4 regions of the Streptomyces sp. NPDC005648 genome follow, and region 4 is predicted to be linked to each of the others. Evidence: riboswitches for the same ligand, from Rfam matches in the RefSeq annotation. Region 4 holds a riboswitch; each other region holds the start of a gene.
What was found. Region 4 has a riboswitch for cobalamin ahead of ABZT17_RS13490 (cobalamin biosynthesis protein). Riboswitches for the same ligand answer to the same signal wherever they lie in the genome.
Positions count from the first base shown of each region.

Region 1: another riboswitch for cobalamin. It lies ahead of ABZT17_RS36785 (CbtB domain-containing protein); the one in region 4 lies ahead of ABZT17_RS13490 (cobalamin biosynthesis protein).
Region 2: another riboswitch for cobalamin. It lies ahead of ABZT17_RS25860 (ribonucleoside-diphosphate reductase subunit alpha); the one in region 4 lies ahead of ABZT17_RS13490 (cobalamin biosynthesis protein).
Region 3: another riboswitch for cobalamin. It lies ahead of ABZT17_RS33110 (HoxN/HupN/NixA family nickel/cobalt transporter); the one in region 4 lies ahead of ABZT17_RS13490 (cobalamin biosynthesis protein).

Region 1 covers NZ_JBEXCS010000095.1:2,135-9,435, forward strand. The annotation lists gene ABZT17_RS36760 (UBP-type zinc finger domain-containing protein) at 1-248, shown strand, start outside; gene ABZT17_RS36765 (FAD-dependent oxidoreductase) at 248-2,062, shown strand; partial or broken gene ABZT17_RS36770 (heme-binding protein) at 2,106-2,354, opposite strand; gene ABZT17_RS36775 (acyl-CoA dehydrogenase family protein) at 2,674-3,852, opposite strand; gene ABZT17_RS36780 (CbtA family protein) at 3,990-4,745, opposite strand; gene ABZT17_RS36785 (CbtB domain-containing protein) at 4,772-4,993, opposite strand; cobalamin riboswitch at 5,030-5,169, opposite strand; gene ABZT17_RS36790 (histidine phosphatase family protein) at 5,274-5,870, shown strand; gene ABZT17_RS36795 (ferredoxin) at 5,911-6,285, opposite strand; gene ABZT17_RS36800 (DUF6479 family protein) at 6,357-6,719, shown strand; gene ABZT17_RS36805 (hypothetical protein) at 6,935-7,301, opposite strand, start outside.
Region 2 covers NZ_JBEXCS010000048.1:42,551-49,851, forward strand. The annotation lists gene ABZT17_RS25850 (nucleotidyltransferase family protein) at 1-203, opposite strand, end outside; gene ABZT17_RS25855 (ribonucleotide-diphosphate reductase subunit beta) at 200-1,210, opposite strand; gene ABZT17_RS25860 (ribonucleoside-diphosphate reductase subunit alpha) at 1,210-3,600, opposite strand; cobalamin riboswitch at 3,721-3,869, opposite strand; gene ABZT17_RS25865 (GNAT family N-acetyltransferase) at 3,925-4,428, opposite strand; gene mctP (monocarboxylate uptake permease MctP) at 4,515-6,134, opposite strand; gene ABZT17_RS25875 (DUF3311 domain-containing protein) at 6,131-6,385, opposite strand; gene ABZT17_RS25880 (GntR family transcriptional regulator) at 6,652-7,301, opposite strand, start outside.
Region 3 covers NZ_JBEXCS010000075.1:40,699-47,999, forward strand. The annotation lists gene ABZT17_RS33075 (acyl-CoA dehydrogenase) at 1-1,300, shown strand, start outside; gene ABZT17_RS33080 (Rid family hydrolase) at 1,297-1,695, shown strand; gene ABZT17_RS33085 (DUF5999 family protein) at 1,720-1,914, opposite strand; gene ABZT17_RS33090 (DUF6299 family protein) at 2,143-2,571, shown strand; gene ABZT17_RS33095 (hypothetical protein) at 2,659-2,784, shown strand; gene ABZT17_RS33100 (TOPRIM nucleotidyl transferase/hydrolase domain-containing protein) at 2,904-3,560, shown strand; gene ABZT17_RS33105 (metalloregulator ArsR/SmtB family transcription factor) at 4,009-4,368, opposite strand; cobalamin riboswitch at 4,452-4,650, shown strand; gene ABZT17_RS33110 (HoxN/HupN/NixA family nickel/cobalt transporter) at 4,678-5,766, shown strand; gene ABZT17_RS33115 (magnesium and cobalt transport protein CorA) at 5,872-6,969, shown strand.
Region 4 covers NZ_JBEXCS010000018.1:59,415-66,715, forward strand. The annotation lists gene ABZT17_RS13485 (cobyric acid synthase) at 1-877, opposite strand, end outside; gene ABZT17_RS13490 (cobalamin biosynthesis protein) at 874-1,815, opposite strand; cobalamin riboswitch at 1,916-2,056, opposite strand; gene ABZT17_RS13495 (hypothetical protein) at 2,183-2,410, opposite strand; gene ABZT17_RS13500 (inorganic phosphate transporter) at 2,438-3,691, opposite strand; gene ABZT17_RS13505 (lysozyme) at 3,790-4,539, opposite strand; gene ABZT17_RS13510 (class II aldolase/adducin family protein) at 4,736-5,467, shown strand; gene ABZT17_RS13515 (alpha/beta fold hydrolase) at 5,529-6,647, shown strand; gene ABZT17_RS13520 (hypothetical protein) at 6,820-7,301, shown strand, end outside.

The DNA.
Region 1 (7,301 bases), on a different contig from region 4:
ACCCCCACCTCGCGCTCGTCCGGCCGGTCCGGCCGCTGACCCCAGAAGGGTGTCAGGAGTGTCTGATGCTCGGCTCCCCGTGGGTCCACCTGAGGCTCTGCCTGACCTGCGGGCACGTCGGCTGCTGCGACTCCTCGCCGAACAAGCACGCGCGCAGGCACGCGGCTGCGGTCGACCATCCGATCGTGCAGTCGTTCCAGCCCGGCGAGGAATGGCGCTGGTGCTACGTCCACGAGGCGTTCGTCTGATGTCCGGCGACCAGCCGCCGCCGAACGGAGAACCGGTGCCGGAGGAAGCGGACGACGCGGCCTCCTGGGAGACCCCGGACATCTACGGCGCGTATCCGCGCCTTACGGAGGACCAGACAGCACGTCTGGCGGAGCACGGGCAACGCCGGACCATGGCTGCGAACGACGTGCTGATCCGGGAGGGGGAGCGCTGCCAGACGTTCTTCGTCGTCCTCAGCGGTACCGTCGCCGTCGTCGAGGGCTACGGCACTCCCGAGGAGCGCATGCTGCGGGTGCACGGTCCCGGTCGCTTCATCGGCGAACTCGGCCTGCTGTACGGACAAGTGGCCTTCTACACCGCTGTCGCCAGGGAGCCGGGCGAGGTCCTCGTCGTCTCCCTGGACCGGTTGCGCCACCTGGTGTCCCAGGACTCCACCATCGGGGACACCGTGCTGCGCGCCTGTCTGGGCCGTCGCGCGCTGCTCGTCGGACAGGGCGCCGGCTTCCGCATCATCGGCTCGCGCTACTCCCCCGACACCAGACGGCTGCGCGAGTTCGCCGTCCGCAACCGGCTGCCGCACCGCTGGATCGACCTGGAGACCGACGAGGAGGCCGAGGAGCTGCTGCGCCGCTTCGGCGTCGGCCCGGCGGAGACACCACTCGTCATCTGGCGGGACACCACCCTGCTGCGCAACCCCAGCAACGCGGAACTGGCCCGGCTCATCGGCCTGCCGTCACTACCCGCCGGAAACCGTCACGGGGACGTCCTCATCGTAGGCTCCGGGCCCGCCGGCCTCGCTGCCGCGGTGTACGCCGCCTCCGAGGGCCTGGGCACCACGGTGGCGGAGGCGATGGCCACCGGCGGCCAGGCCGGCACGTCGTCCCGCATCGAGAATCTGCTCGGCTTCCCCTCCGGCATCTCCGGCGCCGAACTCACCGAACGCGCCGTGCTCCAGGCCGACAAGTTCGGCGCCGGGATCAGCCTTCCGCTGGAGGCGACCGGTCTCCATGCCAAGGACGAGGACCACTACGTGGTGGCGTTCGCCGACGGCAGTGAGATCGCCGCCCGCGCCGTCGTCCTGGCCATGGGCGCCCGCTACCGCCGGCTCCAGGTGCCCGGCATCGAACGCCTGGAGGGCACGAGCGTGCACTACTCCGCGACCGTCTACGAGGCCCAGCAGTGCCGCACCGACCCGGTGGCCGTCGTCGGCGGAGGCAACTCGGCGGGCCAGGCGGTGCTGTTCCTCGCCGGGTACGCGCCGAAGGTGCACCTGCTGGTCCGAGGAGCCGGCCTTGAGGCCAACATGTCCCGCTACCTGATCGACCAGGTCGAGCGCCATCCGCGGGTGGAGGTCATGCTGCACACCGAGGTCACCGAGGTCATCGGCCAGCAGGTGCTGGAGGAGCTCGACGTGGTCGACAACCGCACGGGCGTGCACCGCCGCCTCGCGGCACGGAGCCTGTTCGTCTTCACCGGCGCCGAACCTCACACCGAGTGGCTCGCCGGCACCGTCGCCCTCGACTCCCGCGGCTTCGTCCTCACCGGGCCGGAGGCCCAGGAAGCCTGCGCCCACCCCGAGGTGTGGCACGGTCGCGGGCGCTCGTGCATGACCCTGGAGGCCGGCCTGCCCGGGGTCTTCGCGGTGGGGGACGTCCGCAGCGGCTCGGTGAAGCGGGTGGCCTCCGCGGTCGGCGAGGGCGCGATGGCCATCCACTTCGTGCACCGGCACCTGGGGCACTCGGCCGCACCCGGCACCACGGGCACGTCCGCTGTCGCGGGCCACTCGGACGTCTTCCCCCGCATACGTCACAAGGAGTCCGCATGGCTCGCATGACGAAGGGCGCCCGTCCGGCGCCACGGCGGCCCCCGGTGCCACCGGAGACGCCGACAGCCCCGGCCACGTGGCCGTCCGCGTCCACGATCGGCAGCCCGCCGCCGAAGGAGATCAGACCGCCGTTGCTGTGCTCGATGCCGTAGACGGGACCGCCGGGCTGCGAGATCTCACCCACGGCCCCGCTGTGCATCGAGCAGAGGATCGAGGTCTTGGCCTTGCGATGTCCAGGGTGGTGGCGGACATAGTGACGCCTTTCGTTGGGTGGGCCGTTGCATGCGGTGGCCGGCCACAACGTTCGTGGGGGTGGCGGCCCCGGGAACGCCGCACTGGCCGGGTCGAGCTGGCCGCCGTGGCAGCCCCCGCCGCGTTGACGGGCCTTCCTGGATTCGGCCGTAGCCGCTCTTCCTCCTCAGCCCATCCGGCGTTGAACGGTGCGGGGAGGCTCGGGAGTATGAGCAAACCGCTCGCCTGCCCGGAGTGCGCGCCGGCACACGCGGGTCCACACCGGTCATCCGCGATCACGCGCGTCGCGTATGCCCATCCGCTCGACGCACAAGGCCGCACATCAGCGCTTCCGGCACCGGAGGACGAAGATCCTCGTCACAGGCAGGCTAACGCCGTACCCGAGGCATCCCCAGACCGATCCACGAGATGATCTCCCGCTGGATCTCGTTGTTGCCGCCGCCGAAGGTGAAGATGACGGCCGAGCGGTAGCCGCGCTCCAGTTCGCCGTGGAGCACCGTGCCGGCCGAGCCCTCCTTCAGCTCCCCCGCGGCGCCGACGATCTCCATCAGCCAGGCGTAGGCGTCGCGGCGGGCCTCGGAGCCGTAGACCTTGACGGCGGAGGCGTCCTGCGGGGTCAGGGTGCCGTTCTGGACCGCGTTCACCATCTGCCAGTTGAGGAGCTTCATCGCGTCGAGCCTCACATGGGTCCGGGCGAGGAGGCGGCGCACCCAGGGCAGGTCGATCACCCGGCGGCCGTCGGCGAGTTTGGTTTCCATGGCCCAGCGCTGGACGTCGTGCAGGGCGCGGATGGCCATGGTGCCGTGGGCGGCGAGGGTGACGCGCTCGTGGTTGAGCTGGTTGGTGATCAGCCGCCAGCCCTGGTTCTCGGCGCCGACGCGGCGGGAGACGGGGACGCGGACGTCCTCGTAGTAGCTGGCCGTGGTGTCGTGCGAGGCGAGGGTGGTGATGACGGTGCAGGAGTAGCCCGGGTCGCTGGTGGGGACCAGCAGCATGGTGATGCCCTTGTGCGGCGGGGCGTCCGGGTCGGTGCGGGTGGCCAGCCACACCCAGTCCGCGGTGTCGCCGTTGGTCGTCCAGATCTTCTGCCCGTTGACCACGTACTCGTCGCCGTCCCGCACCGCGCGCGTCTTCAGGGACGCCAGGTCGGTGCCGGCATCCGGCTCGCTGTAGCCGATGGCGAAGTCGATCTCGCCGGAGAGGACCTTGGGCAGGAAGTACGCCTTCTGCTCGTCCGTGCCGAACTGCATGATCGTCGGGCCGACGGTGTTGAGCGCCATCAGCGGCAGCGGAACACCGGCCTGGGCGGCCTCGTCGAAGAAGATGAACTGCTCCATCGCCGTGAGCCCGCGGCCGCCGTACTCCTTCGGCCAGCCCACGCCGAGCCAGCCGTCCGTGCCCAGGCGCCGGATGGTCTCGCGGTAGAAGCGCTTCTGCGCGGCGGGGTCGCCGTGCCGGGCGTAGGCGTTGTCGGGCACCAGCTCGGCGAAGTAGGCGCGCAGTTCGGTGCGCAACCGCTGCTGCTCGGGCGTGTATTCGAGGTGCACGGCGCCTCCAGGCATCCCAGGCCGGTCCTGACGGCGCACACGGTAGAACGTGTTCCAGAAATTGGGAATGGCGAGGGACGGGAAAGGGCCCCCGGATCGCCACGGCGGATTCCGGGGGCCCTGTTCCGGTCATGTGCTCAGTGTGCGACCGGAGTTGCCTGTGTGACGCCGGTGGTTCGCGCCCGTTCGGGGGCGAGCACCCGCTCCGCGAGCAGCCCGAAGAGCAGCCCGAAGGAGGTCCACAGGGTCAGCTGGACGGCGAGGGCCGCCAGCCGGAACTGCCAGAGCAGGGTGGCCGGGAAGGTCTTCGGCACCTCGTCGAAGGACGGCAGGAACGCGTAGGCGAGCCCGACGGCGAGGACGAGGAACGCCCCGGCGGCGAGCGTGGCGTTCCAGTTGCCCAGCCGGGGTGCCAGGCGCTTGCCGAGGATCACGGCGGCGATCGCGAGCAGCACGCTCAGCGCCACCATGAGGAAGTACAGCGTGGTGCGCCTGCCGATGGTGTCGGGGTCGCCGACGGCCGGCGGGTTGGCCGGGTACTTCAGGAACGGCACGACATAGACGGCGATCAGGCCCGCGGCCGCCAGGAGCAGCGCGCTCGCACGCGGTCCGAAGCGGCCGACACGGCCCAGGGCGAAGCAGTACGCGAGGGCGGCGATGCCGCCGAACGCGACGCCGTAGACGAGGACACCGGTGGCCAGGCCCGCGGTGGACTGCATCGTGCGGCTGACGACCTCCATGCCGTGCTCGTGCGTGTGGGTGTCCTCGTAGGCGATGGCCGCGTCGACGCGCGGTTCACCGAGGAAGCGGGCGACGACCAGGGCGAGCAGGCCCGCGGCGAGTCCCGCGAGCATGCCGCGCACCAGGAGGTTGCGGACGGTTGTGGAGTTCATGGGCTCGTACGTCTTCCCGGGCGCCGTCAGTGGCAGGGGAAGCCGAGCAGATGGCGGGCGTCGTGCACCCACTCGTGGACGTCGGATCCGCTCATCACGGAGGTGGCGCCCTGTTCCGCGCCGACGAAGTAGAGCAGGACCAGCATCAGGATGCCGAAGAAGACCGCCCAGGGGACGATCGCGCCGATCGGCAGCTTCTCCGGTACGGCGGTGGGGGTGGTGGTCGGCTGAGCGACAGACTGCGCCATGGCAGGCCCTCCTGGGGAACTCGCGTCCCGTCTCGGTGGTGCACAGGACGACGGGGCGGGTCTGACTCACCGGGCCCGCCCCAGGGTGTGGGCGGCCCGGCATACAGTGGCGCGACCGTGCCGGCTTCTCACCGGCTTCCGCTGTGCCGTCGTCGACATCGATCGTCGATATCGTCCGCGACGGTACCGCGAAGCCGGGGTGGGGCCAAGAGCGCACGGGGGCGCGCGAGGCGTCCACGGTGAGCCGTTCTCTCCGTAGGATCGAGGAATTTGGAGCGATATGGGGGCCGCGTACGAACATCGCACGAGCCGCGTGATCTTGATCTCACCCGCGATCACGGCCGCCCTGCGGGAGGCGCGCTTCGACGACGGCTGCTCCCTGGACGCCTCGGGACTGCGACAGGCGCGGGCCGCGGCCGGAGCGCTCCCGGCACCCGGCCGGGCCTGGTCCTCCCCGACGGTGCGCTGCCGCGAGACGGCCGACGCCCTCGGCCTCGACGCCGAGCCCGTACCGGAGTTGGCCGGGCTGGACGCGGGCCGCTGGCGCGGGGCGAGCCTGGCGGAGGTGGGCGGGCGGGAGCCGGACGCGCTGGCCCGCTGGCTCTCCGACCCGGACGCGGCACCGCACGGCGGGGAGTCGGTACGGGCGGTCTGTGACCGGGTGGCTCAGTGGCTCGGGTCGGTGACGCCGCACACGGGCCGCACCCTGGCCGTGGTCGAGCCCGAGGTGGTGCGAGCCGCGGTGGTACGGGCCCTGGGCGCCCCCGACTCCGCCTTCTGGCGCACGGACGTACCCCCGCTGACCGCCGTCGAACTCACCGGCAGAGCAGACCGCTGGAACGTACGGCTCGGCCGGCCGGTCGGGGGCGGGGACTGAGCGACGTCGTGGGAGGAGCGCCGCACGGCGCGCGCCCGCGTCAGTTCAGTGTCGCCAGGAAGTCCGTGCACGCCTGCGCGCACTCACGGCACGCCTTCGCGCCGTCCTGGGCACCCGCCAGGCGGTCGAAGGCGTGCGCGGACTCCAGGCACACGGTGCGGCACCACTCCACCTGGATACGGATGCCGTCCTCGTCCAGGCGGTTCTGCTCGGACAGCACACGGCAGGTCGCGTCGCACACCTCCGCGCACATGATGCCCTTGCGCCGTACGAGTTCCTGCTCTTCCGTACCCTCGGGGTCCACGAGGCTCGCGCGCAGGGCACACGCCCGCGCACACTCGGTACACGCCTGTGCGCACGTGAACCGGTCCTCCAGGAACCGGAAGAGCTCCTGCTGGGATGTCGTCGTAGTCACGCGGTCCGGGTAGCCGGTGCCTCTCGCGTCAAACACGGTGTTCGGACCGAGGCCCCGGGTACTCGCACGCCATGAACAGCGCATCGATGGTTTTCGCCGCCGGCAGCGCCGCCGCGCTGGGACTCGTCGCGGCCGGTGTGGTGATCGTGGCCGTGCTGATCGGCGCCTTCGTGCTGGGCGCCCGCATCCGCCGCCGCGAGCCCGCACCGCCGCGCCCCGAGGAACAGCCCCGGATGCCGGACGAGGGTCCGGTCCGCGAAGTCCTGGAGAGCCGCGAACCCGACGAGGTGCCGCGCGGCGACCGCCGGCTCACCCCGCACGAACTCCCCGGCCACGGCAATTCACCGACCCGTTCGGCCCCGTCCAGGGAACGTCCGCGCTGGAGCGACGGAAGCAGTGGCTCGTTCGGCAGCGGCGGATCGGGCGGCCGCTGACGAGGCGGCGGTGGGCCTGTGGTCCTCCAGGCTCTGCCTCTCGACGACCCGTATCGTCGCCGGGTTGCGCCCGGCTCGTCGCCGGGTTGCGCCCGGCTCGTCGCCGGGTTGCGCCCGGCGAGCGGCTTGCGTTCGACGAACGGCTTGCGTCCGGCGAACGGCTCGGCGCCACCCACGACCTGCCGTTGCTTCGCGTCGACCTCCGTCTCCCCCCGTCAACCCGCGATCAGCCGCAGGATCGGCTGGCCGAGTGCGCCGAGCCAGCCCGCGAGCGCTCCGAGCGGTCCGATCAGCCCGGCGCCGGCCGTGGCCAGCGCACCCGCAGAGGACAGCAGGCGGGTGATCCGGCCGAGTCGGCCCGCCACCGCCTCCCGGTCCGGCTCCGGCCGGGCGGCCTCCACGTCCAGGGAGTCCAGCTCGGCCCGGACCTCGGGCTCGATCGCCGGCGGCAACGGCGTCTGCTCGATCGACGCCCTCAGTTCCCGGACCAGACCGCGCACCTCCTGACCGCCCGCCGTGAAGACGGCCGACTGGTCACCGTGAACGGTCTGGTTCCCGGCGACGTTGTTGACCACGCCGCCC
Region 2 (7,301 bases), on a different contig from region 4:
TCGAAGTAGAAGACGTCGTAGTCCTTGATGCCGTGGGTGGGCGGCCGCCGGGTGACGACGTTCCACACCGTCTGGAAGAGGCACCCGGCGGTGAGATACCAGCCGGGCAGCCCCATCGTCGCGGTGCGGGCCAGCACCTCCGTGAGCACGGTGTTGCGGGACAACACCGTGCGCAGCAGGTCGAGTTCCTCGTCGGGAATCAGAAGTCCTCGTCCAGGTCGACGGTGCCCTCGACCGCCACCTGGTAGGCCGAGGGGCGGCGCTCGAAGAAGTTGGTCAGTTCCTGGACCCCCTGCAACTCCATGAAGGAGAAGGGGTTCTCGGAGCCGTACACCGGGGCGAAGCCCAGCCGGGTGAGGCGCTGGTCGGCCACGCACTCCAGGTACTGCCGCATCGACTCGGTGTTCATGCCGGGCAGCCCGTCACCGCACAGATCGCGCCCGAACTGCAGCTCGGCCTCGACCGCCTCCCTCAGCATGTCCGTCACCTCCTGCCGCAGCCGCTCGTCGAAGAGGTCCGGCTCCTCCTTGCGGACGGTGTCGACCACGTCGAAGGCGAAGCTCATGTGCATGGTCTCGTCGCGGAACACCCAGTTGGTGCCGGTGGCCAGACCGTGCAGCAGGCCCCGGCTGCGGAACCAGTAGACGTAGGCGAAGGCGCCGTAGAAGAACAGGCCCTCGATGCAGGCCGCGAAGCAGATCAGGTTGAGGAGGAAGCGACGGCGGTCGGCCCTGGACTCCAGGCGGTCCAGCTTCTCGACCGAGTCGATCCACCTGAAGCAGAACTCGGCCTTCTCACGGATGGAGGGGATGTTCTCGACCGCGGCGAAGGCCGCGGCGCGGTCGTCCGGGTCGGGGAGATAGGTGTCCAGCAGGGTCAGATAGAACTGGACGTGGACGGCCTCCTCGAACAGCTGGCGGCTCAGATAGAGCCTGGCCTCGGGGGAGTTGATGTGCTTGTACAGCGTCAGCACCAGGTTGTTCGCCACGATCGAGTCGCCGGTCGCGAAGAAGGCCACCAGGCGCCCGATCAGGTGCTGCTCGCCCGGCGTCAGCTTCGCCAGGTCGGAGACGTCGGAGTGGAGGTCGACCTCCTCCACCGTCCAGGTGTTCTTGATGGCGTCCCGGTAGCGCTCGTAGAAGTCCGGGTAGCGCATGGGCCTCAGGGTGAGCTCGAAGCCGGGGTCGAGAAGGTTCTGGTTGCTGGGCATCACTGGCAGGCCTCGCAGGACTCGGGGTTTTCCAGGGAACAGGCGACGGCTTCCTCCGACGTCACCTGCGGCGGCGGGACGGTCGCCCGGGCCGCGCGGGCGATCCTGGTCGCCGGGCGCGAGCGCAGGTAGTACGTCGTCTTCAGGCCCTGCTTCCAGGCGTACGCGTACATCGACGAGAGCTTGCCGATGGTCGGGGTCTCCAGGAACAGGTTCAGGGACTGGGACTGGTCGAGGTACGGGGTGCGGGCCGCCGCCATGTCGATCAGGGCACGCTGCGGGATCTCCCACGCCGTGCGGTACAGCGCCCGTACGTCCGCCGGGATCCAGGCGAGCTCCTGGACCGAGCCGTTCGCCTCCCGCAGCGCCTCACGGGTGCGGGCGTCCCAGACGCCGAGCTCCTTGAGGTCCCGCACCAGATAGGAGTTGACCTGGAGGAACTCGCCGGAGAGGGTCTCGCGCTTGAAGAGGTTGGAGACCTGCGGCTCGATGCACTCGTAGACGCCCGCGATGGAGGCGATGGTGGCCGTCGGCGCGATCGCCAGCAACAGGCTGTTGCGCAGCCCCACTTCGGCGACACGGCGGCGCAGTGCCGCCCAGCGGTCCGGCCAGGTGGGCTCGGTGGCGTAGTGGTCGGGGTGCAGGACGCCCCGGGCGGTACGGGTCTTCTCCCAGGCCGGGAGGGGGCCGGCGCGCTCGGCCAGGTCGGCGGAGGCCTCGTACGCGGCGAGCATGATCCGCTCGGCGACACGGCTGGAGAGCGCCTTGGCCTCGGGGGAGTCGAAGGGCAGGCGCAGCTTGAAGAAGACGTCCTGGAGGCCCATCGCGCCGAGGCCGACGGGGCGCCAGCGCGCGTTCGACCGGCCCGCCTGCTCGGTCGGGTAGAAGTTGATGTCGACCACGCGGTCGAGGAAGGTGACGGCGGTGCGGACCGTCGCGTCCAGCCGCTCCCAGTCGATGTCCTGACCGGACACGAACGCTCCCAGGTTCACCGAGCCCAGGTTGCAGACCGCCGTCTCCCCGTCGTCCGTGACCTCCAGGATCTCCGTGCACAGGTTGGAGGAGTGGATGACATGGCCGGGTTCGGCGGTCTGGTTCGCGGTGCGGTTGGCGGCGTCCTTGAAGGTCATCCAGCCGTTGCCGGTCTGTGCGAGGGTGCGCATCATACGGCCGTAGAGGTCACGGGCGGCGATGGTCCTACGGGCCAGACCCGCGGCCTCCGCCCGGCGGTACGCCGTGTCGAACTCCTCGCCCCACAGGTCCGTCAGCTCCGGTACGTCGGCGGGGGAGAAGAGGCTCCACTGCTCGTCGGCGTCGACCCGGCGCATGAACTCGTCCGGGATCCAGTGCGCAAGGTTCAGGTTGTGCGTACGGCGGGCGTCCTCACCGGTGTTGTCGCGCAGTTCCAGGAACTCCTCGATGTCGGAGTGCCAGGTCTCCAGGTAGACCGCGGCGGCACCCTTGCGCCGGCCGCCCTGGTTCACCGCGGCGACCGAGGCGTCGAGGGTCTTGAGGAACGGGACGATGCCGTTGGAGTGCCCGTTGGTGCCGCGGATCAGTGAACCCCGGGCGCGGATGCGGGAGTAGGCGATGCCGATGCCGCCGGCGTGCTTCGAGAGACGGGCGACCTGGTGGTAGCGGTCGTAGATGGAGTCCAGCTCGTCCCGGGGTGAGTCGAGGAGGTAGCAGGACGACATCTGGGGGTGCCGGGTGCCGGAGTTGAAGAGGGTGGGGGAGGAGGGGAGGTAGTCGAGGCGGCTCATCAGGCCGTAGAGGTCGGCCACCTCGTCGACGGCGCGGGAGCCCGCCTCCGCGCCGGACCCGGTGTCCTCGGCGAGACCGCTCGCCACCCGGAGCATGAAGTGCTGGGGCGTCTCGATCACCTTGCGGGTGATCGGGTGGCGCAGCAGGTAGCGGCTGTGCAGGGTGCGCAGGCCGAAGTAGCCGAAGCGGTCGTCGGCCCGGCGGTCGATCAGCGCGTCCAGGCGGTCGGCGTGGACGCGCACGAACTCCGCCGTGCGGTCGGCGACGAGCCCCTCGCGGTGGCCGACGGCGACGGACTCGGTGAAGGACGTGACGCCCTGGGAGGCGGCCTCGGCGGCGATGCCGATCGTCAGGAGCCGGGCGGCCAGCCTGCTGTAGGCGGGGTCCTCGGAGATGAGCCCGGCGGCGGCCTCCGTGGCCAGCTCGCGCAACTCCGCCTCGTCCGCGTGCGCGGACCGGCCGCGCAGCGCCGCCGCGGCGACCCGGCCCGGGTCGGTGTCGGGGAGGTCGGCGGTCAGCTCGGTCAGGGTCCGCAGCAGGGCGGCTTCGGGACCGTCCTCGTCCACAGGGGCGGTCGTGGTCGCGGTCGTGGTCGCTGAAGCCGGTTCGGCTGGCGCGATGGTCACGTGGGGCTCTCCCTCGCTCGGCACGGGGCCTTGGGAGGGCAGGGGGCAGCTCACGAGCGCACGGCGCGTCGCGTCCACCGGCCCATTCCACGAGGCCCGGACGTCAGGCGCCCGGGCCGGATGGCCGGGCGCACTGTCGGCAGGTCCTCGGACTCACGCCTGTGCAGGACGGTTCGGGGGAACGGACATGCACAAGTACACCGTTGCGGGACAGTTCCGGATTCGCACCGGATTCCCCTGCGGCGACAGCGAGCATGAGCATACATGTTGTGCCGGCTGACGGGAGTGGCCCCAGATGTTGTGTCGCGGTGACTTCGGAGCGTGTCAGAACGTCAACTGATAGGTGATGAGGGTGAAGTCGTCACCGGGGATCGGCCGCCAGTCGCGCTCGGGGGCGCGGACGAAGCCGAGGCGTCCGTAGATGCGGTGGGCGGCGCGCATGACCGGCTGGGTGGACAGGACGACTCCGGTGCAGCCGGGGGCGGCCTTCGCCCGGTCGACGCAGGCACGCACGAGGGCCTCTCCGGCGCCGCGGCCCCGAGCCGCCCCGGCCACGGCGAGCATGCGGATCTCCGCCTCGCCGGGGCCGGCGAGGTCGGCCATCGGGCCGCCGGCGGGGACATGGGTGACGGTGCCGAGCAGCCGGCCGTCCAGGGTGGCCACGAGCACTTCCGCGGCGGCGGCGCGCTTGGCCACGTTCCGCAGCTCGTCCAGGTACCAGTCGCTGTCACCGAAGGCCAGGAGGCCGTCCTGGAGGTAGGCCTGAGCGGTGATCTCGCCGATCTCGTCGTATTCGGTGGGTTCCACCGGCCGGATCACGATGTCCATGAACCCGAGTGTGCCGGACGGATACGACAACGGGCCGCCGGACGACTCCGGCGGCCCGTCGGCAGGCGGGGCTTTCGCGACACGCCCTAGTGGGAGGCGCCCGCCGTCGCCGGTGGCAGCTCCACCTCCACCCCCGGGTCGCCCGCGTCCGCCGTGTAGTCGGACGGCTTGGTCTCGTCGACGCCCTCGGGAGCCTTCAGCGCCTTCAGGGCGAAGGTCAGGACCACGGTCACCGCCACGTTCAGCGTGAACGCGGTCAGGCCGATGTAGCCCATCTCGCCGAGGCCGGGGATCTCGGCGTTGGAGCCGCCGAAGTGCTTCTGGCCGGGGTTGGTCGGGGACGCGACGTTGTACGCGGCCACCGTGCCGTAGACCATGCCGACCGCCCAGCCGGCGAGCAGCGCCCAGCGGTGGAACCAGCGGGTGAACAGGCCGCCGACCAGGGCCGGGAAGGTCTGCAGGATCCAGATGCCGCCCAGGAGCTGGAAGTTGATGGCGACCGTCTTGTCCATGGTGAGGACGAAGACCAGCGCACCGACCTTCACCAGCAGCGAGACCAGCTTGGAGACCTTGGTCTCCTGCTCCGGCGTCGCGTCCGGCTTGATGAAGTCCTTGTAGATGTTGCGGGTGAAGAGGTTCGCGGCCGCGATCGACATGATCGCCGCCGGGACCAGCGCCCCGATGCCGATCGCCGCGAAGGCCACGCCCGCGAACCAGCTCGGGAACATGTTCTCGAAGAGCTGGGGGATCGCCAGCTGGGGGTTGGTGACGGACACCCCGCTCTTGATCGCCATGAAGCCGAGGAGCGCGAGCAGCCCCAGCATCAGCGAGTACAGCGGCAGGATCGTGGTGTTGCGGCGGATCACCTCGCGGCTCTTCGAGGAGAGCGTCGCGGTGATCGAGTGCGGGTACATGAAGAGCGCCAGCGCGGAGCCCAACGCCAGGGTGGCGTACGTCCACTGGGCCGCCGGCGGGGAGACCAGGGCGCCCGCGCCCGCCTTGGTGAACTTCTCGTTCGCCGAGGCGAAGATGTCGTCGAAGCCGCCCAGCTTGATCGGGATGTAGATGATCGCCACCGCGATGACGATGTAGATCAGCGTGTCCTTGACGAACGCGATCAGGGCCGGGGCGCGCAGGCCGGAGGAGTAGGTGTAGGCCGCCAGCACGCCGAAGGCGATCAGCAGCGGCAGGTCCTTCACGAACCAGTTGGAGCCCGCGCTGCCGCCGATGCCCATGACGTCCAGCACGGCCTGGATGCCCACCAGCTGGAGCGCGATGTACGGCATCGTCGCGAGGATGCCGGTCAGCGCCACGGCGAGGGACAGCCCCTTCGAACCGAACCGGCCGCGTACGAAGTCCGAGGTGGTGACATACCCGTGGCGGTGCGAGACCGACCAGAGGCGGGGCAGGAAGGTGAAGATCAGCGGGTAGACGAGGATCGTGTAGGGCACCGCGAAGAAGCCGGCCGCGCCCGCCGCGTAGATCACCGCGGGGACCGCGACGAAGGTGTACGCCGTGTACAGGTCGCCGCCCAGCAGGAACCAGGTGATCCAGGTGCCGAACGACCGTCCGCCCAGGCCCCATTCGTCGAGCGAGTGCTCGTTCTCGGCCTTGCGCCAGCGCGCGGCCACGAAGCCCATGACCGTGACGGCCAGGAAGAAGAAGATGAAGACGCCGAGCGCGACGCCGTTCACACCGTCCTTCACTTGCCCGCACCCCCCTTGCGGGCGCGCTGGTCACGCTGCCACAGCTTGTAGGCGGTCATGGTCAGCGCCGTGGAGATCAGCACCCAGAGCATCTGGTACCAGTAGAAGAACGGGACGCCGATGAGCGTCGGGTCGGTTCTGGCGTAGGAGCCGACCCAGAGCATGGCCACGAAGGGCGCGATCAGGCATACGGCGATGATCACTCGGACCGGGGTCACCATCGGCGGTCTCACTTCAGGCACTTCGGACATACGGCGGCTCCGTCCCCTCGCGATCGCCTGTGTTCACGTGTGTAACGCGCAGGCAATGTAGGTCACGGCGTCATGGGGACGGAAGACCTCGTCCGTATATCGGTATGTCGATTCCGTGAAGGTCCGACATCGGTGTCAACGACCGGTGGCCCGCCGCACCGATCGGCGCAACGAGGGCCCGGACGGCGGCGGTTGGGGGGACGGACACGCGGCCACCGCAACGCGCCGCCACGGCACGGCCCGCCACGGCCCCCCCCGAAGCGTCGCTAGTCCTGCGGTCGCTTGAGCCGGGCCACGAACTTGTAGCGGTCCCCCCGGTACACCGACCGCACCCACTCCACCGGCTCGCCCGTCTTGTCGAAGGAGTGGCGGGAGAGCATCAGCATCGGCAGGCCCACGTCGGTGCCGAGGAGGCCGGCCTCGCGGGGGGTGGCCAGGGAGGTCTCGATGGTCTCCTCGGCCTCGGCCAGGTGGACGTCGTAGACCTCGGCCAACGCCGTGTAGAGGGACGTGTACTTGACCAGGGAGCGGCGCAGGGCCGGGAAGCGCTTGGCGCTGAGGTGGGTCGTCTCGATGGCCATCGGCTCGGCGTTGGCCATGCGCAGGCGCTCGATGCGCAGCACCCGGCCGCCGGCGGTGATGTCGAGCAACTCGGCGAGGCGGTCGTCGGCCGTGATGTAGCCGATGTCGAGGAGCTGCGAGGTCGGCTCCAGGCCCTGGGCGCGCATGTCCTCGGTGTACGAGGTGAGTTGGAGCGCCTGGGAGACCTTCGGCTTGGCGACGAAGGTGCCCTTGCCCTGGATGCGTTCGAGCCGGCCCTCGACGACCAGCTCCTGGAGCGCCTGGCGCACGGTCGTGCGGGAGGTGTCGAACTCGGCGGCGAGGGTGCGCTCGGGCGGTACCGGTGTGCCGGGCG
Region 3 (7,301 bases), on a different contig from region 4:
CGAGAAGGGCGAACCGGGCCAGGTGAACCGGCCCCTCGTCGCAGAACTCGGTCGGCTCGGGCTGCTGCGAAGGCTGTTCACCTCCGGCGCCCTCGATCTCTGCCTGATGCGTGAATCCCTGGCCTATGCCTGTACGGAGGCGGAGACGGCCCTCGCCCTCCAGGGCCTGGGCGCCCATCCGGTCCACGCCCACGGCACCCCGTCCCAGCGGGACCGCTGGCTGCCCGCGGTGACCGACGGCACGGCGGTGGCGGCCTTCGCCCTGAGCGAGCCGGGCGCGGGATCGGACGCGGCAGCACTGGGCCTGCGCGCGGAGCCGACGGGGGCGGGGGAGGGCGGTGGCGCGAGGGAGGGTGTCGGCGCGGGGGACAGCGGTGGCGCGGGGGCAAGCGGTGGGGCGGGGGAGGGTGTCGGCGCGGGGGACAGCGGTGGCGCGGGGGCAAGCGGTGGGGCGGGGGAGAGCGGTGGCGCGGGGGCAAGGGGCAGGGCGGGGGAGAGCGGTGGTCCGGGGGAGGCCGGCGGCGCGGGCGGCTCTCTCGCCGCCGCCCCAGACGGTCTCGCTCGCTGGCGTCTGACCGGTGAGAAGTGCTGGATCTCCAACGCCCCCGAGGCCGACTTCTACACCGTCTTCGCGCGCACCACCCCGGGCGCCGGCGCCCGCGGGGTCACCGCCTTCCTGGTCCCCGCCGACCGGCCCGGTCTCACCGGCACGCCCCTCGACATGCTCTCGCCGCACCCCATCGGCGCCCTCGGCTTCGACGCCGTGCCGGTGACGGCGGACGACGTGCTCGGCGAGGTCGACCAGGGCTTCCGGGTCGCCATGGGCACCCTCAACCTCTTCCGGCCCAGCGTCGGGGCCTTCGCCGTCGGCATGGCACAGGCCGCGCTGGACGCCACCCTCGCCCACACCGCCCGACGGGACGCCTTCGGCGGCAAGTTGAGCGATCTGCAGGCCGTCGGTCACCAGGTCGCCGAGATGGCCCTGCGCACCGAGGCGGCCCGTCTCATGGTGTACGCGGCGGCGACGGCGTACGACGAAGGCGCCCCCGGTGTACCGGGGCGCGCGGCGATGGCGAAGCTGCTCGCCACCGAGACCGCGCAGTATGTCGTCGACAGCGCCGTCCAGTTGCACGGAGCCCGCGCCCTGCGCCGCGGGCACCTTCTGGAGCACCTCTACCGCGAGGTCCGCGCCCCGCGTATCTACGAGGGCGCGAGCGAAATCCAACGGGGCATCATCGCCAAGGAGTTGTACAAGTCCCAGCGGGAGCAGGGGATGTCGTCGGGTCAGGAGGTCCGGTGAGCACCGAGCGCGTCAATCCCCCCGCCCTCTCCCCGCCGACCGGTTTCTCCCACGCGGTCGTCGCCACCGGCACCCGCGTCGTCTTCCTGGCCGGCCAGACCGCCCTCGACCCCGAGGGCAAGGTCACCGGCGACACGCTCCCCGCCCAGTTCGAGAAGGCCCTGACCAATCTGCTCACGGCGCTGGCCGGGGCGGGCGGCACTCCCTCGGACCTGGCCCGGGTCACCGTCTACACCACCGACGTCGCCGCGTACCGGACGCACGCCCCCGAACTGGGCCGGGTCTGGCGGCGACTGGCAGGCCGTGACTATCCGGCGATGGCGGTCCTGGAGGTCGTACGCCTCTGGGACGAACAGGCGCTGGTGGAACTCGACGGCTTCGCGGTGCTGCCGTAGCGCCGTCCTGGTCCGCGGTACCGCTCAGGCGGCGATCGCCAGCTGTTCGGCCGGCACCCGGAGCGGGGCGACCACTCGGCCGTCGGCGGTCAGCTCACCGGTGTCGTCGAAGACGATCGCACCGTCGCACCGCAGGCTCCAGCCCTGCTCGGGGTGGGCCGCGACGATGTGCGGGGTGTGGCCGGCGGATGAAGGGCACGAGGCCTGGCAGGAGAACATTGCGCACCTCCACATCGGGTCGGGACCGTCCGTCCGGTCCCGATGAACAGACCATCCTCCCGGCGCGAACTCATCGGAACGGCCCGGCGGGAAACGTGACAACTTGCGGACAACACCCGGACGGTTCCACGACCGTCGGTGCGGACTCGCCACCGAAGGAGTGACGATCACGGCCCCGGGGCCGCCCGCCCGGTACCTAGTGGAAGCCCCACCTTCAGGAGGTTTCCGATGTTCATCCGCCCAGCCCTGGGTCTCGCGGCCGGTGCCGCGCTGTTCCTGCTCGCCGCCCCGGCCGCGCCGGCCACCGCGGACCCGTACGAGACCGTGACCGTCGACCCCACCGGGCACATCGCTGCGGACGGCACCCTGACCCTGTCCGGCACCTACCGCTGCGTGGGCAACACCGGCCCGGCCTTCATCAGCTCCTCCGTCAGCCAGGCCGACCCGAACGTCCGCCAGGGCATCGGCGGCACCAGCGCGCTCTGCGACGGCCAGGAGCACCCCTGGCAGAACTCGGGCAAGCCGTCGGTGAAGAGCCTGGAGACCGGCACCGCGAGCGTCGAGGCCACGATCATGGAGCTGCACCCCCAGGGCGGCCTGCCCCTGCCCCGCTTCCACGCGCTCGACCGCCAGGACATCACCCTGACCCGGGACTGAGCCGGGACCGAGCCGGACCGAGCCGGACCGAGCCGGGCCGGGCCGATGGCGGCGTCGAGGCCACCGGGGACGTTCCGACCGCCCCCGGTGGCCTCGCACCGCCGTCCGGTCGCAGAGGAGTTCTTCGTCAAGCCGGTGCCGGCCGCCGACCACCCCCGGCTGACCGGCGCACTGGGTGAGATCGACCGGGCACTGCGAGCGGACGGCGGGTGAACCGTGTCGGTCGCTCCCGCCGGTCGCTCCCGCCGGGGGATGTCGGTGTCGGCCTCGGAAAACCCGCGTGCGTACCGCATCTCGGCAGTGCCAGGATGGCGTGGGGGAAGCGAGGTCTCGTGGACGAATTGGGGCGGTTCCGCCGGGCGTTGACCGTGTGGGCGGCCGGTGGGGCGGGCGCTGACACGGCCGCCGCGGAGGCGCGGGCACTGGTCGGCGACAGGCTGCGGACGATCGTCCTCGTCGAGGGAACCAGCGACCAGGTCGCGCTCGAGGCGCTGGCCGCGCGCCGGGGCCGCGACCTCGGCGCGGAGGGAACCGCTGTGGTGCCGCTCGGTGGCGCGACGAACATCGGGCGTTTTCTGGATGTCTGCGGCCCTCCGGGACTCGGCCTCCCGCTGGCGGGTCTGTGCGACATCGGCGAGGAGCGGCACTTCCGGCGTCATCTGGAGCGGGTCGGGCTCGGCTCCGGTCTCACCCCCGCGGACCTGGAGGCGCTCGGGTTCCATGTGTGCGTCGCCGACCTGGAGGACGAGCTGATCCGCGCCCTCGGCCCCGAGGGGGTGCGTCAGGTGATCGAGGCCCAGGGCGAGACGCGCCCCTTCCGTACCTTCCAGAGCCAGCCCGCCCAGCGGGAACGCCCCGTGGAGCACCAACTACGGCGCTTCATGGGCACCCACAGCGGCCGCAAGGCGCTCTACGCCCAGGCCCTGGTCGCCCACCTGGACCTCCGCCACGTCCCCCGCCCACTGGAGGCCCTGCTCACCCACGTCTGAGGACGCCCAACCCCACCAACCAAAGGCTCCTACGCCACCCCCCCGCTCGCCGGGCCCGCCCACCGCTCGCTTGCCGTGCCCACCCGCTCATCGGCCTTCACCTGCCGCCTACCCGCCCGTCGCGCCCGCCGCTTGCCGCTGCTGCCCGCTTGTCGCAGTCACCGCCCGTCGCGCCCGCCGCTTGCCGCTGCTGCCCGCTCGTCGCAGTCACCGCCCGTCGCGCCCGCCGCTTGCCGCTGCTGCCCGCTTGTCGCAGTCACCGCCCGTCGCGCCCACGGCTCGCCGCCCCGCCCGCCGCCCCCCACCACATGCCGGGCCGGCCCTTTCCGGCGCCCGCTCCCTTCCCGCGCCCCCTCCCTCCCCGCACCCGTCCGCCCGCCGTGGCCATCCCGCCGCCCGCCGCGGCCACCCCTCCGCCGCTGCCGCTCCCACCCCCCGGCCGCGCGGCTCACTCTCCGTCTGCCAGGCAGTGGTTCAGGAGGTTGCCGGTTATCGGGTCGATCACCTGGTACCGCACCACCCGTCCCTCCCTCTCGCCGGCCACGATCCCGGCGGCTCGCAGCAGGCGCAGGGCCTGGGAGACGGCCGGGTCGTTCATGCCGGTCGCGATCGCGAGGTCGGAGACGGCGAGGGGGCCCGTCCGGTGCAGGGCGAGCAGCAGGGCGAGGCGGCCCGGGTCCGAGAGGAGGGCGAACCGTTCGGCCCAGGCGCGGACATGGGCGGGTTCGCCGATGGCGGCGATGGCGTCGCAGACCCGGTGTCCGTCGATGGTGCGACGGTCGGCGCGCTCGGCGGGGACGCGGTGCATGGGGCCATCCTCTCAGCAGGCGGACCGTGCGACGGCCCCTGATGTGATCTTGCATACCTGCGTGGCTGCGCAGCTATGCAGGGACCGCAGGGCACCTCTACGGTGGGCAGGCCGTGGTGCTCGGGAAGTCGGTGGGAAACCGACGCGGCCCTCGCCACTGTGATCGGGGAGTCTCCGTCCCATTCGGGTACGGCCACTGTTCGCCGCCAGGCGGATGGGAAGGCCGGGACGGAAGCGTACGACCCGTCAGCCAGGAGACCGGCCGCGGCACTTCACGAGTTGATCCACGAGGTGCTGGAGCGTGACCGCATGACCGAGCCTGTCCCTGCCTCCTTCCGCTGGCGACGCGAGGACACCGTCAAGACCGTCGGACTGATGGCGGTGATCGTCGCCCTGCATGTCGTCGCCTTCGGGATCCTGTTCCTGCTGGTCGTCCCGGGTCACTACGAGGTCGGCTCCAAGGCGTTCGGCATCGGTCTGGGTATCACCGCGTACACGCTGGGGATGCGGCACGCCTTCGACGCGGACCACATCGCCGCGATCGACAACACCACCCGCAAGCTGATGGCGGACGGCAAACGGCCGGTGTCGGTGGGGTTCTGGTTCGCGCTCGGCCACTCCAGCGTGGTCGTGGTCCTCGCCGCCCTCATCGCGGGCGGCACCCAGCTGGCCGGCCGGATCATGAACGAGGGCTCCAGCACCCACCAGGTCCTCGGGGTGCTGGGCACGACGATCTCCGGTTCGTTCCTCTACGTCATCGCCGCCCTCAACCTGGTGGCGCTCCTGGGCATCCTGAAGGTGTTCCGGGCGATGCGGGCGGGGACGTACGACGAGAAGGAACTCGAACAGCACCTGGATTCCCGGGGCTTCATGAACCGCATTCTCGGCCGGCTGACCAAGTCCATCACCCGCCCCGGCCAGATGTTCCCGCTCGGTTTCCTGTTCGGCCTCGGCTTCGACACGGCGACCGAGGTCACCCTGATGGTGATGGCGGGTTCCGGCGCGGCGGCCGGCCTGCCCTGGTACGCGATCCTCTGCCTGCCGCTCCTCTTCGCCGCCGGGATGAGCCTGTTCGACACGCTGGACGGCACCTTCATGAACTTCGCCTACCAGTGGGCCTTCTCCAACCCGGTCCGCAAGGTCTTCTACAACCTCACTATCACCGGTCTGTCCATCGCCGTGGCCTTCTTCATCGGCACGATCGAACTCGTCGGCGTCCTGCACGACAAACTCGCCCTGACCGACGCCGTCACCGGCTGGATCGCCGGCCTCGACCTGGACAACGTCGGCTACATCATCGTCGGCCTCTTCGTGGTCGTGTGGGTGGCGGCGCTGGCGTACTGGCGCCTGGCCAAGGTCGAACAGCGCTGGGCCACCCGTCTGGCCGACGGCGGCTGACGCGCCCCGCCCGGCCCACGGCGGGGCGTACCCGTCGCCGCGGTCCGGGACCGGCGTTCACCGTCTGCTGGCACACTGTCCGCACCCGGCGAAGGGGGTTTCCGCATGTCGATGGTCGGCAACCTGCGCAAAGTGGCCCGCCTGGGGCGGAGCGGCCGTGGCCGCGTGGACCTCAGCCACCCCGCCCGCTCACCGCTCGGCTCCTCGGTCGTCAACTGCGTCGTCTACCGGGCGGGCGTACGGCAGCCCGTGACGGACACCGTCGAGGAAGCCGTCCGCCGGGTGCGCAGGCACGGCCACGACTTCGTCTGGCTCGGCCTGCACGAACCGTCCGAGACGGAGTTCACCGAGGTCGCCGAGATCTTCGGCCTGCATCCCCTCGCCGTCGAGGACGCCGTACTGGCCCATCAGCGGCCCAAGCTGGAGAGCTACGGCGATGTCCTGTTCGCCGTCTTCAAGACGGTCACCTATGTCGAGCACGAGCGGCTCACCGCGACCAGCGAGGTCGTCAACACCGGCGAGATCATGGTCTTCGCCGGCCCCGACTTCGTCATCACCGTCCGCCACGGCCGGCACGGCTCCCTGGGCCCGCTGCGCGAGGATCTGGAAGCCCGTCCCGAGCAGCTGGCCAAGGGTCCGTCGGCGGTGCTGCACGCCATCGCGGACCATGTCGTCGACGACTACCTGACCGTCACCGACGCCGTCCAGGACGACATCGACGAGGTGGAGACCGAGGTCTTCTCCCCGCAGGGCGACCGGACCGCGGACGCCGGCCGTATCTACCAGCTCAAGCGTGAACTCCTGGAGCTGAAGCGGGCCGTGGTCCCACTGGCCCGCCCTCTGGAGACGCTCTCCACGAAGCCGCTGCGCGCCGTCGCCGCCGACATACGGCCCTACTTCCGCGACGTCGCCGACCATCTGGCCCGCGTCACCGAGCAGATCACGTCCTTCGCCTCCCTGCTCGACTCCATCCTCCAGGCCCACCTCGCCCAGGTCGCCGTCGCGCAGAACGACGACGCCCGCAGGATCACCGCCTGGGCCGCGATCGTCGCCGTACCCACCATGGTGTGCGGTCTGTACGGCATGAACTTCGACCACATGCCCGAACTGCGCTGGACCTTCGGCTATCCCCTGGTCCTGGGCGTCATCGCCGTCGCCTGCTTCCTCCTCCACCGCGGCTTCAAACGCAACGGCTGGCTGTGACGACCTCTGTCGGTCGGGGGTGTCGTCAGATGTCCCGGAAGAGACCAGCGAACGTGGTGACCTGCCACGATGAGCGACCTGTGGTCGCTGACCTGCGCGAATGACCTTTCGGCTGTTTCACGCTCGTGCCGCTTGATGGGGCCGGAAGTCCCAGAAAAGTCCCAGGGGGACTCCCACTGCTGGCGGGTGTCTTTCGGCTCTGCACGGCAGTACGGGCAGTCGAACGGTCTCGTTTCCAGCGCGGGTGGTGGAGCCTGGATGCCGAGTGACTGGCTCTCGGCCGGTGCCTTGCGGGATGGTGGTGTCCTGATGATCGACGACGACTCTGCGGC
Region 4 (7,301 bases):
CCACGAACCGCACGACGACGCCCGGTTCGGCGGCGAGGGCGTCCACGTCCGTGAAGTTGGACATCAGCGGGATCGCGCACACGGCGACCCGCAGCACGTCCTCGCCGACGGGCGGGGCGGTGTTCGACTCGCGGACGGTGCCCCGAAGCGAGACCCGCAGCCCGTCCTCCTCGTCGATGCCCAGCCCGTGTTGGAACGGCAGAACGCCGTACGTCCGCCGCCCGGTGAGCCCGTGCAGCATGTCGAGCCCGGGCTCCAGAAGGCCGACGTCCCCCCGGAACTTGTTGACGAGGAACCCGGCGACCAGCTCCTGGTCCTCGGACGAGAGCAGGGCGACGGTCCCGAAGAAGGAGGCGAAGACCCCGCCGCGGTCGATGTCACCGACGACGAGCACGGGAAGCCGCGCGTTTCGGGCGATCCCCATGTTCACGATGTCGGTCCGCCGCAGGTTGATCTCGGCGGGGGAACCCGCCCCTTCACAGATCACTGCGTCATACGTGCCCCGCAACTCGGCGAGACAGTCGAGCACGGTCCCGAGCAACTTCCGCTGCCGCCCGCCGTGATACCCCCGCGCGCTGAGCTCGCCGACCGGCCTGCCCATCAGCACGACCTGGCTGCTCTGCTCGCTGCCGGGCTTGAGCAGCACGGGATTCATCAGCGCGGTCGGCTCGATCCGGCACGCCTGGGCCTGCATGGCCTGCGCCCGCCCGATCTCGGCGCCCTCGCGCGTCACGAACGAGTTGAGGGACATGTTCTGCGCCTTGAAGGGCGCCACCTTGACGCCCTGCCGCACCAGCCACCGGCAGATCCCGGCGGTGACGACACTCTTGCCGGCGTCGGAGGTGGTACCGGCGACGAGAAGACCACCACCGCTCATGACCTGCGTCCCTTCACTGCGAGCCGCGCGGCGGCGCTGACGCCGAGCGCCAGCAGACCGACGCGCCCGGAGAGCCGTACGGCTCGTTCGATGTCGGGTACGGCGACGGCGCGTCCCTCGGTGTTCAGCACGGGCCGGTGCTCGACCCGCCCCCCGTACGACAGGGTTCCGCCCAGCCGTACGCCCAACGCGCCCGCGAACGACGCCTCCACGGGCCCGGCGTTGGGGCTCGGGTGTTTGCCGGCGTCCACGCGCCAGGCCCGTACCGCCCCTCGGGGGTCACCGCCCGCGACCGTGGCGAGGACGGCGGTCAACCGGGCCCCCGGCCACCCGGCGACGTCGTCCAGCCGCGCCGAGGCCCATCCGTAGCGCCGGTACCGGGCCGACTTGTGCCCGACCATCGCGTCCAGCGTGTTCACCGCCCGGAAGCCGAGCAGCCCCGGCACACCACCCACGGCGCCCCACACCAGCGCTCCCACGACCGCGTCGGAGGTGTTCTCGGCGACGGACTCCACGACGGCCCGTGCGATCCCGTCCGCGTCCAGTGCCTGCGGATCGCGTCCGCACAGGTGCGGCAGCCGCGCCCGTGCCCCCTCGACGTCCCCCGCCTCCAGGGCACGCCCGATGGCGCGGGCCTCGCGCGCGAGCGAGGTGCCGCCGACAACGGCCCAGGTGGCGGCGGCGGTCAGCGCGACGGAGGCGGTACGGGAGGGTCGTACGACCGAAGCCGCGACGGCGCCGAGGCCCGCGGCGGCGCCCACGCACACGGCGGTGTGCAGCGCGCCCCATCCGCGGTGGTCCCGCCACAGCGCTCGCTCCACGGCGCCCGCGGCCCGCCCGAACACGGCGACCGGATGTCCGCGGCGCGGATCGCCGAGGAGACGGTCACCGAGGAGGCCGGCGGCGGCGCCGTACGCGAAGACGCGATCGGCACGCATCGGCTCAGCCTGCCGTGGGGTCGGTCAACGGTCCGGTGCTGTGCCTCAAGTGGCAGGCTGGCATGGCGACATGTCCTCACTCAGGGTGTCCGCGCCCTGGTTCGACGAGACCGGCGGTGGGAGTTCCTGGCTCCCGGGGATGGCTACCCCGGTGACAGTGGCGGGACCGCGCCGGACTCGCACCGGCTTCCTCCCTTGCCGCCGTAAATGGCTCCGGCAGTCCACCACGGTGTTGGAAGACCCGTCAACTTGCCGTTGACCTGCGACGGGAGAGTGTGCTGAGGCCCACACACAGGTGGTCGCCGTGGTCACGTAAACGCGTGGTGCCGGGACGGATCACCGTCCCGGCACCAGGTGCGGATGAGGTTCAGGCCTTGTTCATGATCAGGGAGATTCCGTACGCCACCGCCGCCGCGCATCCCGCGAACGCCACGTAGGCGCCCGCCACCGCGAGGGGCGCCGAGTCGCCCTCGGCCACCGCCCGTTCGCGGCGGGACAGGCCCATGATGCCCAGGGTGAACAGGGCGACGAGGCCCACGGTGACCACGAGGCTGACGCCGAAGACGGAGCCCAGAGCTGCCCAGTCGATCTTCATGCTGCTTCTCTTCCTTCGTACCGGGGCTCAGACGGTGGCCGGCGGGGCGGCCGACTCCGTGCCGGTGGTGGGGGCGACGGGAGCGGGGGCGGGGATCGTGGCCGTCAGGTCCTCGGTGACCGTGCCCGCGGGGGGCGGGGTCACGGCGGCGATCGCCGTGGTGACGACCCCGGGCGGCTCCTCGGTGTCGTTGACGTTGGACGCGTCTACGACCTCGCGGCGGGAGACCTTCCAGATCGCGGCGCTGGAGGCGATCAGGAAGACCGCGACCACACCCGTGCCCCAGTCGCCGAGGTCGGTGACCGACTCGGCGCCCGCACCGACCAGGGCGGCGGCGGGGAGGGTGAGGACCCAGGCGACCAGCATCCGGGTCGCCGTCGACCAGCGGACCACCCCGCCCTTGCGGCCCAGGCCCGCGCCCATCACCGAACCGGAGACCGAGTGGGTGGTGGAGAGGGAGAAGCCGAGGTGCGAGGAGGCGAGGATGACCGTGGCCGCGCTGGTCTGGGCGGCGAAGCCCTGCTGCGGCTGGAGTTCGGTCAGGCCCTTGCCCATCGTGCGGATGATGCGCCAGCCGCCGAGCCAGGTGCCGAGCGCGATGGCGAGACCGGCGGAGAGGATGACCCAGGTGGGCGGGTCCGAGTCGGGGGCGACGGCGCCGCCGGCGACCAGGGCGAGGGTGATGATGCCCATGGTCTTCTGCGCGTCGTTCGTGCCGTGGGCCAGCGAGACCAGGCCGGCCGAGGCGATCTGGCCGACGCGGAAGCCCTTGTCGGCCGCCTTGCCGTGGGCCTTCCTGCCGAGGACGTAGGACAGGCGGGTCGCCAGCATCGCGGCGAGGCCCGCCACGACCGGGGCGGCCAGCGCCGGGATGAGCACCTTGGTGACGAGGACGTCGCCGTGGACGGCACCCGTGCCGGCCGAGGCGATGGTGGCGCCGATCAGACCGCCCATCAGGGCGTGCGAGGAGCTGGAGGGCAGGCCCACCAGCCAGGTCAGCAGGTTCCAGAGGATCGCGCCCACCAACGCGGCGAAGATGACCTCGGGACGGATGCCGGTCTCGTCGACGAGACCCTTGGAGATCGTGTTGGCGACCTCCACGGAGAGAAAGGCGCCCAGCAGGTTCAGCGCGGCGGACATGGCCACCGCGACCTTGGGCTTGAGTGCGCCGGTCGAGATGGTCGTGGCCATCGCGTTGGCGGTGTCGTGGAAACCGTTCGTGAAATCGAACGCGAGAGCGGTTATTACCACTATCGCGAGGATCAGCGAGAAGTTTTCCATTTACCCAGGCAATCGTTCGAAGTCATCGGTCGGTTGACCGTAGGCAACCTGGGTAAACGGAAGATGAACTGAGAGGGGCTTCAGGGTGTCCAGACTCGTCAGTAGCCTCGCGCGAACTTCCGCAGCCGGGCCTGCGAGCCGTTGAAGAGATTCTGATCACCCGGCAGGCTGCCGCTGTTGCCGTACTGCCAGAAAGTCCAGAACGACCAGCCGCTCGGCAGCGCCCCCGCGTCCGCCGAGCCGTGCCGGGCGATCCACAGCGCGTGGTCGGCGGCGAAGGCGCGGCTGCCGCCGGTGCAGGTGTTCCACCAGTGGGCGGTCGTGTAGATCACCGGACGGCGGCCGGTGAGCCGCCTCACCTCGTCGCTGAACGAACGGATCCAGCCGACCATGCTCGCCTTGCGGATGCCGTAGCAGCCGTGCTTCTTGTCGTACGGGTTGTATTCGATGTCGAGGGCCGGCGGCAGCGTCCAGCCGTCCGCCTTCCAGCCTCCGCCGTGGCTCACGAAGTACGCCGCCTGCGCCCGGCCCGACGACTTGTCCGGCAGGGCGAAGTGGTACGCCCCGCGGATGATGCCGGCGTGGCGGGCGCCGTCGTACTGCTGGGTGAAGTACGGGCTGGCGTAGTCGACGGACTCGGTCGCCTTGACGTAGACGAACCTGGCGCCCTTCGCCTTCGCGTCCGGCCAGTCGACGTTCTTCTGGTGCGAGGAGACGTCGTGTCCTTTCGGCAGGCTCGCGGCGGACGCCGGCAGTTCGGTGGCCGCGGTGCCTCCGACGGTCATCGCCGCCACGAGGACCGCGACGGCGCGGGTGCGGCGGCGGAACGGTTTGCGATCACGGGCCATGTTTCCCCCCGGAATGGCGACGTGCACGACAAAACACGGGGAGATTACTGGAAGATCTACGAATGCCGACCGATCTCCGGCCAATCACGATGACAAGGCGATATATCCATGTTCGTAACCTTTCGGAGGTGCGGCTTCCGCTCTAAAGTGCCCCGGCCCGCAGGCGACTTGGGGGCGCGTTTGGCAGGATCGCGGCATGGCTGAGCTGCGGCGCGAACAGGGTGACGAGCGGGGTGCCCGGGAGGGCGTGCGGGATGTGCCCGAAGGGAGGGGGAGGCGTGCGCTCCCCGAGGAGGAGCGGGCCTGGGCGGAGCTGGTGGAAACCGCCCGCCGCACCGTCTCGGACGGTCTGGTCGTCGGCACCTCCGGCAATGTCTCCGTACGCGTCGGCGACACCGTCCTGGTCACGCCGTCGGGAGTGCCCTACGACCGCCTCGCCCCGGGCGACATCACGGGCGTCGGCCTCGACGGCCGGCAGGTCCTGGGCACCCTGATCCCGACCAGTGAGCTCCCGATGCACCTCGCCGTCTACCGCTCGACCGACGCGGGCGCCGTGGTCCACACCCACGCCGTGCACGCGACGGCCGTCTCGACCCTCGTCGCCGAGCTCCCGGCGATCCACTACATGGCCGGTGCCCTCGGCGGCCCCGTCCGAGTCGCCCCTTATGCGACCTACGGCACCGACGAGTTGGCCGAGAACATGCTCCGCGCCCTCACCGGCCGCACGGCCTGTCTCCTCCAGAACCACGGCACGATGTCCTACGGCACCACCCTGCCCCAGGCCTACGACCGCACGGCCCAACTGGAGTGGATGTGCCACCTGTGGCTGACGGCATCCTCGGTACCGGGCCTGACCCCGGCCCTGCTCTCCTCCCACCAGCTCACAGAGGCGGCGGACAAACTGAGGGGCTACGGGCAGCGGGGTTGAGGCGGGGGTCCGTCCCGGCCCTCCGCTGGCCCCGAGCGGGGTCGGACAGGACACTGGACGGGTGCGCACCGTCAAAGCAACGGCCGCGGCCGTCACCGTAGCCCTCGCCGCCGGCGCGGCCTCCGTGGCCGCCGGCCGCTTCGCCAGCGGCGCCGCGCTGAAGGCGCCACCGGGCAGCCCGCTGCCCACCGAACCCCGTCTCACCGTGCACGCCACGGCGGCCGGCCAGATCGCCCTCACCCGCGACCTCGCCGCCCTGCGCCCCGGCACCTACGGCCTCGCCGGCGACGCGAGCCACGCGGTCGTCGGGCCCGTCCTGCCCGGCGCGACCCACTCCGCAGACACCGTCGTACGCCGTCTGGAACGCGTCACACACGGCACCCTGGATCCCGGCGACAAGGTCTGGCTCACCCCGAACGTGCACGTGGGCAACCCGAGCACCGCCCTCGGCCTCGACCACGCCGACATCGACATCCCCGGCGAACTGGGCTCCCTGCCCGCCTGGTTCGTCCCCGGCGTGCGGCCCACCTGGGTGATCACGGCGCACGGCATCGGCGCCACCCGCGAACACCCCATGAACGTCATGGAGTTCCTGCACCGCCAGCGCTTCCCGGTGCTCGACCTCGCCTACCGCGGCGACCTCGGCGCCCCCCGCCCCTCGGACGGCCTGAACCACCTGGGCGAGACCGAGTGGCGCGACCTGGACGCCGCGATCCGCTACGCGGTGCGCTACGGCGCCGAGCGCGTCGTGCTGTACGGCTGGTCCACCGGCGCCACCATGGCGCTGCGCGCCGCCGCGCACTCCGGCGTCCGCGACCGGGTCCGCGGTCTGATCCTGGACTCGCCCGTCCTCGACTGGCCGACCACCCTGCGCGCCCTCGCCGCCGCCCGCCGCACCCCGGGCGCCCTCCTCCCGCTCGCGGTACGGGCGGTGCAGGGCCGCACGGGCCTGGACACCGGCCACACCGCCGGGACGGCGAGCCTCACCGTCCCGACCCTGATCCTCCACGGCCCCGACGACACCCTGGCCCCCTGGGCCCACTCCCGCCGCCTGGCCGCCGCCCACCCCCACCTGGTCGCCCTCCACACCGTCCGCCAGGCCCCCCACGCGGCCATGTGGAACGCCGACCCGGACTCCTACGAGGAGGCACTGCGCCGCTTCCTCACCCCCCTGATGTGAGCACCCCCTGACGCGACCCCTCCGGTCCCGGTCCCCACGGTTCCGTTTCACGTTGAACCGCTGGCCTGATCCCGGCGCTCGGCCCCCGGCGGGGCCCCGGCGTTGGCCATCCCCGTCGCCCGCCGTGACCTTCCGTTTGGGTTTTCGGACCGTCAACCGGAAGACTGCACCCGTGACGTCCCGTATCCCGCGCGACTCCAGGCTTCGACTCGTCCGCCCGCGACCCCTGGCCGCCGCCCCCTCAGCTGTGAACCAGCGGCGCCCACGCCGCCCCGCGCCCCGCCCTCCGGAGGGCACACCCGCACCCGCGGAACTGGCCAGAATGGCTCGCTCCGGTCTGGCCGCCGCGGCCCGCGTCGCCCACTGGGCGGACACGGCCCTCGGCCCGGGCGGTGACGCGGCGACAGCCGACGGCAAGGCCACCCTCTCCGACGCGACCGCCGAACGCGCGGCAGGCGACCTCGGTCTGACCGCCGCTCAGGTCCGCTCCGACTGGGACACCGCCCGCCTGGCCGGCCTCGTCGAGGTGCACGGCGACAGCGCCCGCCCCGGCTGGCGGCTGCGCGCCTGGGACCGCGACGACAGCGCCGTACTGCGCGGCTGGGTCGCCCTCTTCGACGCCTGGTCGCTCGCCCACCCCGAGCCCGCGGACCA